One region of the Rossellomorea sp. LJF3 genome, then DNA from elsewhere that is predicted to be linked to it. Evidence: riboswitches for the same ligand, from Rfam matches in the RefSeq annotation. Region 1 holds a riboswitch; the other holds the start of a gene.
The links. Region 1 has a riboswitch for FMN ahead of ribD (bifunctional diaminohydroxyphosphoribosylaminopyrimidine deaminase/5-amino-6-(5-phosphoribosylamino)uracil reductase RibD). Riboswitches for the same ligand answer to the same signal wherever they lie in the genome.
Positions count from the first base shown of each region.

Region 1 (4,674 bases):
TCCATTGTTCAGCGAGCTTCATTAATTCAGGCACTCTTGCCATCGTTCCGTCTTCATTCATGATTTCACAGATGACCCCGGATGGGTGTGCATCTGCAAGAACAGCCAGATCGATGGCTGCTTCTGTATGCCCTGCCCGCTTTAGAACCCCGCCATTTTTGGCGACAAGGGGAAATACATGTCCGGGACGTTTAAAGTCCTCCGGCACTGAATTCTCGTTCAATAATTCCTGTATGGTGGTTGATCTTTCAAATGCACTAATTCCGGTCGTTGCCGATTTATGATCAACTGAGATGGTGAAGGCCGTGCCATGGGGGTCTGTATTTGACATCGTCATCGGCGCAAGCTTCAACTTGTGTGCTATTTCCTCTGTAATGGGGGCACAAATCAAGCCTCTTCCTTCTTTAGCCATAAAATTAATGACTTCAGGTGTCGCTTTATCTGCCAGGGCAATAAAATCCCCCTCATTTTCACGATTTTCGTCATCCACAACGATGACGACTTTGCCTGCCTGTAAATCTTCCAGAGCTTCTTCGATTTTATTAAACATGGGGCAACCCCTCCTCTTAGTCAGCAAACCCGTTTTGAGATAAAAAATCATAGCTGATGCTGCTTGAAGTCCTCTTAGACTGTTCCTTTGCTTCATAGAAACGATGAAAATATTTCGCCATTATATCACATTCAATATTGACAAGGTCCCCTACTTTCTTTCTACCAAGGACCGTGTCCCCTCTCGTCTGAGGGATGAGGGAAATCGTAATACGATTATTTTTTACACCAAACACAGTAAGGGAGGTGCCGTCTATTGCGACCGAACCCTTCATGATGAATAAATGGCCCTGATGTTCAGGGATGGTAATGTCCATATACCATGCATTTTCCACTTTCTCTACTCTCACGATGGTACCCACCCCGTCTACATGGCCGTTGACGAAATGACCGCCGAAACGTCCATTTGCTGCCATGGCCCTTTCCAGGTTCACTTTCGAACCACGGGTAAGGGTCCGTAAGGTGGTCCCTTCAAACGTCTCAGGCATGACATCAACCTGAAATTTGCTGGAACTGAATGAAGTGACGGTTAAGCAAACCCCGTTCACACTGATGCTGTCCCCGATATGGATATCTTCGAGGATGCGTCCCGCTGCAATTGTCATTTCCATGGAAGAGGAAGACTTCTTCATGTGTTCGATCGATCCAATTTCTTCAATGATTCCAGTAAACATCCTTCTCCCCCTTTCACAACGGTTCCCATTTTGGCCGTGTGACAATTTTGATATCCTGTCCTACACGATCCAGCTTGGCAATCTCCATTTCCAATCCTTCTGCAATGGTTGGAAATCCTTTTCCACCAAAACTCGTGAAGGCAGCACTTCCCCCAACAAGCTTTGGAGCCATATACATAACCATTTCCTGAAAAGCTCTTTCCTCTAAGAAGGCTGAATGTATAGTGGAACCACCTTCTACATAAAGGGAAGCAATCTTCCGGGAACCTAGTTCTTTCAGGACGGTGCGAATGCCTATCTTTTCATCGATAAGTGAAATGATTTCACATCCCCGATCGATATAGGGCTTCTTCTGATCTTCTTTGACCGAACTGCCTGTAAATATGATGGTTCTACTTTCTAAATCCTCTACGACATGAGAGTGGATCGGTGTACGCAAATAAGTATCTAATATAATTCGAATGGGGTTTTTTCCACCTTGGGGCAAACGGGTGGTAAGGTGTGGGTTGTCTTGAATGACCGTATTGACTCCTACTAATATCGCGTCATGCCTGTGACGATCATAGTGGACATCGGTTCTCGAGGCTTCGGATGTAATCCACTTACTGTCTCCCGAAGCTGATGCGGTTTTTCCATCTAGGGTAACCGCTGTTTTTAGCGTGACATATGGGGTACCATTTTGAATGAAGTGGAAAAAATGCTTATTCAGTTCCCGGGCTTCTTCTTCAAGCTCTCCAACCACTACTTCAATGCCTGCATCCCTTAATTGTTGAATTCCACGCCCGGCCACTAGTGGATTGGGATCCAGGGTGGCGATATGGACTCTCTTTATCCCGCTTGAAATCAACAACTGAGAGCAGGGAGGTGTTTTCCCATAGTGGGAACAAGGCTCGAGGGTAACGTAAATGTCGCTTCCTTTCGCTTTATCTCCTGCCATTTTAATGGCATTCACTTCTGCATGTCCTTCTCCCGCTTTCAAATGAGCACCCATCCCGACGATTTCTCCATTTTTGACCACTACAGACCCTACTACAGGGTTAGGCGAGGTCTGGCCAAGGGTTGCCTCTGCCATAGAAATGGCAAGCTTCATATAATGGGTATGATTCAATTGATGTACCCCCCTTCTATCGAAAAAACTATTCAGAAATAAAGAAACCCCAAGTAACGTTTTACTTGGGGGAAGTTGGCATGACTAAATAGAGCATTCAATCTGATATTTCGGAAAGGAAAAATCATCCATAAACACTGATCGGACTCCTATCCTGTACATCACTAAATGCTTCCGTTCCTTCTCCCATCCAGACTTTCACTGTCGGCTTTGGAATTTCACCAAATCCACCGTCTAATATGTATTAGCCGGGTCACGGACTAAGAGCATGTGCTCATCACCGCCGGTAGGGAATTTCACCCTGCCCCGAAGGAAACCTATTCGATTATCATTATTCTATCATAGTTTCATAAATAAAATCATGTTAGACGCACTAAAATAAGATTTTTGTCCTAATTTTTAGAATACGGGGTGATAAAATCAAGGGATAATATATGCCTCTATATTATTAGAGTCAAGTTTCTTTCACACGTGTTACATTCTTCCTTCATTATTGTACCCAAATGAATGGGCTATGATGTGAGAAAATAATCACTGTCTACATACCAAAGAAAGATCAGAAGCCAGTCCAAATCATCATTGTATGTTTCGTAAAATGAAACGTAACTGTGGTGGGAATCGAACAGCCGTTGAACACTTTGGGGGAGGTACCCTTTTTGTAAGGATAGATAATTTTTTTCTTGATAGTTCAAGATCCATCTCTTGTTTCCTTTATAGATGAGGATCGTGTCCCCACCTTCATTCTGCCATTCGATGGCGGTGGCACTTTGATATTTCAGTTGAAACATCATTCTTCTCCCTGGATGATCGATCTTTATGGTTCTGCTCCATTTCGAAAATGACAGCGGAAGTTTATGCTTTCTATGAAACAAATATTGTTTCGGGTTATTGATCATGGAAGTACGTTGAATAAAATAGCGTGACCAACCGTTCGTTTTTAAATAATAGGAGCCTTCCTTTGTATGGACCCCTACAAGTGAATGCTCGGAGACAGGCATATTTTCATAATACAGGCGGTTTGCCTTCTTAAGTTCCTTTTTCAGGCTATAGCTGAGATATAAATTTGAAAACGCCGGGATGAAGATCAGCAGGGGAAAATAATACAATTGCTGTGTCACTACAAGCATCCCTACACCAATGAGAAAATACATGACACTTCTGAAAAGCAGTGTATATTGTTCATTTTTGTATATTTGATAGAGGTTCATAGAGTGCTCGTCCTTTCAAGGAATCTCTATCATATGTATGTGAAAAATCTGTAAAAAGACCTTCTGTCAGGAAAACGGGGGAAAATGAACAGAACACTCTTTCACTAATGAGTGGTTCTATTCATCCCTGACGTTTATGAGTGTACGAGCCTCCCTGATTGGTTCCAATCGACTAACTGCTTCCATTTTGATTCTGCGTCATGATAGCCCTGCCAGTACAATTCGTCCAGTTTTTGAGGATTTTTTTCAATTCGGCTTACTTTAAGTGGATGCTGGGGCTGGATGATCAAAACGTCTCCATTTTTTTCTTTTCTTTCTATCTCCTGAATCGTTTGGTTATAGCGAATATAGCGGTTCATCAGCGTTTTGTGCAACTCTGGATATTGAGGATACTTTCTTCTCACCAGGAAAGAAAATTTTGAAGGCTTTTTATAATATCCCCTATTCCGGGTCAGGATGACCACATTTTTTTTGAATCCGTCCTGCTCGGCTTTTTCAATTGGAACCGGATCGCTTATGCCCCCGTCAAGGAGGTGGCGGGAAGCGAATTCAACAATCGGAGCCACAAATGGAAGAGAGCTTGATGCGCGGATGATCGTGAGTAGGTCCTCTCCATAATCCTTCCTTGAGAAATAGGCTGCCTTTCCTGTATGACAGTCGGTTGTCCCGACTACAAATTCCGTTCGGTTGGAGTGAAAGGCTTTATAATCGAAGGGTACCAATTTATTCGGAATTTCATCAAAGACATAGTCCATCCCGAATAATTCGCCCGTTTTCCAGTAGTTCCGCCATGATAAATATTTAGGGTCGCGGATGAAATCCACATTCACCTTTTTGTTGCGGCCGTTTTGTTTGGACAAATAAGACGCGGCATTGCATGCACCTGCCGATACCCCGATGACATAAGGGAATTCAATTCCGTTCTCCAAGAAAAATTCCAGGGCCCCCGCCGTGTATATTCCTCTCATGCCGCCACCTTCGAGGACGAGTCCGGTTTCATTTATCATCATCTTCTTGACCACCTGCCTTTTGCTGTAATAGAAATTCTTTTACTTCCAGAGGTACAATTTTTCCCCCGACAGTTCCTCCATCAGGATGCAGCAGGGAATATATTCTCCTCTATCCCTGGTAAAAT
Region 1 is NZ_JBANLY010000001.1:453,436-458,109, forward strand. Features, by position in the region: gene V8G47_RS02360 (bifunctional 3,4-dihydroxy-2-butanone-4-phosphate synthase/GTP cyclohydrolase II) at 1-550, opposite strand, end outside; gene ribE (riboflavin synthase) at 567-1,223, opposite strand; gene ribD (bifunctional diaminohydroxyphosphoribosylaminopyrimidine deaminase/5-amino-6-(5-phosphoribosylamino)uracil reductase RibD) at 1,237-2,331, opposite strand; FMN riboswitch at 2,506-2,649, opposite strand; gene V8G47_RS02375 (hypothetical protein) at 2,844-3,539, opposite strand; gene V8G47_RS02380 (patatin-like phospholipase family protein) at 3,674-4,546, opposite strand.

Region 2 (4,674 bases), on a different contig from region 1:
TCCCAAAGGAGGAAAGAGACATTGAACCAGTCAGAATGGAAAGATCGTGATATCGAGGACCTCATCAAAAAGCTTCCTCAAATCAAAGATGATCGAACTTCTCACTATATCCATGCACGAATGGAAAGGAGAAAAAAGAAAGCTCAAACCTCATTTAAACGATTCATACCGGCAGTCGCAGCACTTGCCGCCATATTCATCATGGTCCTACTCGCCCCCACCGTTCTAAATCAACTAACGGATAACAACAGTATGGAGAAATCCGGATCGGGTGCGGAACCGGGCAGCTCAGAAAATAAAGGGGAAATCGCTTCTCTGCAGAAAGAAAGTGCACTTCCTCCCCAATCGAGTAAAGAAGAAAAAATCGCTGCGACGGAGGCTGATCCAAAAGGAAACAGCAAGCGGACGATGTCGGAGGATCTAAAAGAATCCCCAAAAAGGCTTTCTCTTTATGAAGAAGATCTAAAGGGAAAGGAATTCTATTCCTTTGGACTTGTTTCTCCCGAAGCAGTACCTGTACCTGTAACGATTGTGGAAGAACAGGGACAGGAAGACTGGTTAACAAGACACGAGCAAATTGGCGAGAAACTGCCGGAAACCGATTGGGGACTTGAAGACTATCTGCCTTTAAATGGAGATGTGTCTCTTGCCAAAAATAAGATCATCTTCACCCTCGATCCCGATCATTCTTACAGTGGCAGCAGTGCAGTCGAATACGCTTTTTATCACTCTCTTCAATATTCATTCCAGCATAAAGGGTTAGAAGAGGTTGTACTGAAAAATCATGATGGTTCGGTCCCTCAATTCAGCTCGACGGGAGAATTCTCAAGCGTTGATTTGAATGAAGATACACACAGTGCATACTATCTATACTCACCCAATGGGACGGATCGCTTCCTTGTACCGGATAATATAAACAGAGGGGGGATCAAGGAGTCGATCCAAGCAATGAAAAGTGCAGAAACTGGCCTTTTTCAAAGTGTCATCCCGAAAGACATCAATTTTAACGTGACAGAAGCAGATGAGGTGGTAACAATCAGTTTTTTAAACGAATTGGACTTAACCTCTTTAGATGAACAAATCGCACAGGAGATGATTGAAGGAATATTACTGACGAGCAGGAGCTCTGGATTTGCGAGTGCCCGGTTTGAAAACATCAAACAGGAAGGCTGGAACGGCTTCGACTTCACAGAACCCATCGAGACACCGATCAGCCCGAATAAAAAGAGCTTAGTAAACTAAATATGATGGAAAAGATCAGAAGCGGATTTGACCTCCGAATCTGGTCTTTTTTATTTATAAAGCGATAAAAACGAATATTTACCCCATACACAGACAAACTACACAAAGGAAAAATATCTCAAAAAGTATGCCGATGCATGGGATGAGGGGGAAAAGGTTAGAATGGTGTAATACATATAGAAGTCGAGGCACGTCTGTCAATAAGAGCGAAGGAGGACAAGCATGATTTTCGATTATGCAAGAAGGCTGTTCATCGTTTTTCTTTTAACGTTATGTGTATTCATGATGTTCTTAACCGGTAATGTGGTAAAAGCAGAGGGGGATAAGGTGGCAGGGGACACTTCGTCCTGGACATTTCCCGTAGAAGGCATGATAACAGATTCATATGGTACAAGGTCGGGTTCTCACAAAGGCATGGATATCGGAGGGGAAATCGGGTCGCCTGTGTATTCTGTCGCTAAAGGAAAAGTGATCAAATCTTATCTTTCAGAGAGCTACGGGCATGTTGTATTCATCAGGCATGAAAATGGATATGAAACCGTTTATGCTCATCTTCAAAGCAGGCTTGTAGATGAAAATCAGGAAGTGGCACAAGGTCAACAACTTGGACGATTAGGAAATACAGGAAGATCAACGGGTGCCCATCTCCATTTTGAAGTACACAGGGGGGAGTGGACGATTGATAAAGAAAACGCAATCGATCCCTATCGTGTTTTCGGTCATGGAGAAGTCGGGCAGCTTGTGTTTGCCAAAGAGCAGGATCCTTTCCAGGCAGTCGGGGTCTCAGGGAATCCAGAATCGCTTCATGATGAAAGTGTAGCGGATGGGGTGCACATCGTCCATAAAGGTGAGACCCTTTGGGGGATTTCACGAAAATACGATGTGTCAATTGAAGATATAATGCAGGAAAATGGATTGAAGAGCTCGGGGTTAAAGGTCAATCAGAGATTGATGATTCCAGGATCATCCCCTAAAGGGCAGTACGTAGTGAAGCAAGGGGACACGCTTTATTCGATCTCAATGGCGCAGGGGATCGATATGGAAGAACTGGTGGCGAGGAATGACTTGAACCCGGCAACGGCGATTTATCCCCAGCAGGTGCTGAAGGTGGATTGAGGATGTAATGAACACCGCGGGAAAGGGATTCAACATATTTAGTTCGAATTCGAACTGTTTTTCTTCACATAACCCTCCACTTTATGTATAATGAGAATGTATAAAAAAATAAAGATTCGTCTTCGGGGCAGGGTGAAATTCCCTACCGGCGGTGATGAAACCACGTGTTTCTAAGCCCGCGAGCCTTTTGGGGCAGGATTTGGTGCGATTCCAAAGCCGACAGTATAGTCTGGATGGGAGAAGATGAAGGTGATGGCCACAACGTTTAGAAAATGGGAAGCTAAACGTTTATTAGGGTATGCCTTTCATTCTCCGGGATATATGTATATCCGGGAGTTTTTTAATGCTACCTTTCGCTTGAACCGTCTTCGATTTGAGATGAATCTCCTAAAGGAGAGAGAGTTATGAAAAAAATGAATACGAGAATGTTTGTCACAGTTGGAATGCTAAGTGCCATATCGTATGTACTAATGTTATTCAACTTCCCAATTCCACCATTTCCAAAGTTTCTAATGGTTGATTTCAGTGATGTACCTGCATTGATTGCGACGGTTACACTGGGACCGCTTGCAGGGATATTGGTCGAACTGTTTAAAAACGTGATCGATTATGTCATGACCGGAAGCGACACAGGTGTTCCGATTGGTCATGCAGCCAATTTTATTGCGGGAGTCCTTTTGATACTTCCGACGTATTACATCTATTCACGTTTTCAATCGAAAAAAGGTCTGTTGGTCGGCCTGATCACAGGAACCGTCGTCATGAGTATCAGCATGGGGATCCTGAATTACTTTGTGTTCCTACCTGCTTATAAATACTTCATGAATTTTGAGCTTCCGGCTGAAATCATCATTACCGGAATCGTTCCATTCAACATCCTGAAAGGGATTTTGGTGACATCCGTATTTACCTTACTGTTTGTCCGCCTTCAAGGCTGGCTATCAAGACAGGTGGCCTTAAACAAAGCGGCATAGTGATCATATAAAATGAACCCCTCAACCATATTGAGGGGTTTTTCTATTGCCTTCCATTTCATAAAAAAAAGCTAAGAAGATAGATCTTCTTAGCCCTCATTCTTACTATTCAAATTTCAGTGCATCTCCGTCGAATGGTTCGTCAGATACTTTAATGGAATCTGTCGGGCAACCTTCGAATGCATCGATCATATCATCTTCCAATACGTCAGGAACTTCAACCGTTCCCTGGTTATCATCTAATGTTACAAATGCAATACCTTCATCATCATAGTCGTAAATATCTGGAGCGGCAGCCCCGCATGCTCCACATGCAATGCATGTGTCCTTGTCAACGATCGTATATTTTGGCAAAGAAAAAACCTCCCGAATAAATAATTCTATATAATTCATCATTATACACAATGTCAATTTGTGAAAAATCACTTAATGTTTATTTTATAGAGGATTGGATGACTTTTCAATAGTTAGGTGCTTTCTTTTTATTTTTATCCTATATATGAAAAACAAAACATGGTGAAAAGCCAATTTCATGGTACAATATTTGACAATAACCTACATATTAAGGAGGAGAGCATTGACCTATCTTAATTATGTGATCCTATATTGTTTTTCGCAAATTAATGGAGAGCGCTCCATTTACTCGGTATTTCATATTTTAAAAGGGAAGAAATCTTCCCAATCGATTCAGGATGCACATATCTTTCATCTGCAACCCTTTTTCCTTTCTTTACCGAAGTTGAAGCGGCCATATTTCAATCAAAAGGTGAATGAATTGGAAGAGGCTGGATGGATAACCGTTGGGAAAAATGATATTGCCAAAGTTTCATCCGAGGGCTCTAAAGCCGTGAAACAATATTTTCTTGATGAGGCTTTCCCTTCAGAAATGAACGGCCTCATCCATGGTGATCAAGCCCGTTTATTCTGGATGAGATTAAGTCTCCTGGTTCAAGTCCTTTCGAATGCCAAACGTCAGGAACTCCTCTATTACCCGGTTCAGCGGAACAGACATATACAGGAATGGGTCAAGAATTGTTTTAGGGCCAATCCTAACAGTGACAATCTCTCGTCCCTATTGTTCAAAGAGCTGACCACCTTGCTGAATATCCAGGGGAGTGATCCATCTCTATTGGTGTATCGATTAACCGGATATAGAGACTACGGCTGGACGGAATTTCAGGTGGCAGAGAAATTGGACATGGATCCTGAAGAATGCCGCTTCCGATTCCTGAATTTGCTCCACGGTATGTTGTCAGAAATAGAAAAGGACCCTAAAGGCTATCCGTTATTATATTCCATGGGATTGAAAAATGATCACAGACAGAACCTGACCATCTCGACC
Region 2 is NZ_JBANLY010000009.1:51,231-55,904, reverse strand. Features, by position in the region: gene sigX (RNA polymerase sigma factor SigX) at 1-50, shown strand, start outside; gene V8G47_RS10710 (hypothetical protein) at 22-1,242, shown strand; gene V8G47_RS10705 (peptidoglycan DD-metalloendopeptidase family protein) at 1,465-2,358, shown strand; FMN riboswitch at 2,473-2,607, shown strand; gene V8G47_RS10700 (ECF transporter S component) at 2,763-3,332, shown strand; gene V8G47_RS10695 (ferredoxin) at 3,438-3,686, opposite strand; gene V8G47_RS10690 (helix-turn-helix domain-containing protein) at 3,910-4,674, shown strand, end outside.
Region 2: it holds a riboswitch for FMN, as region 1 does, so the genes downstream of both, V8G47_RS10700 (ECF transporter S component) here and ribD (bifunctional diaminohydroxyphosphoribosylaminopyrimidine deaminase/5-amino-6-(5-phosphoribosylamino)uracil reductase RibD) in region 1, are expected to answer to the same signal.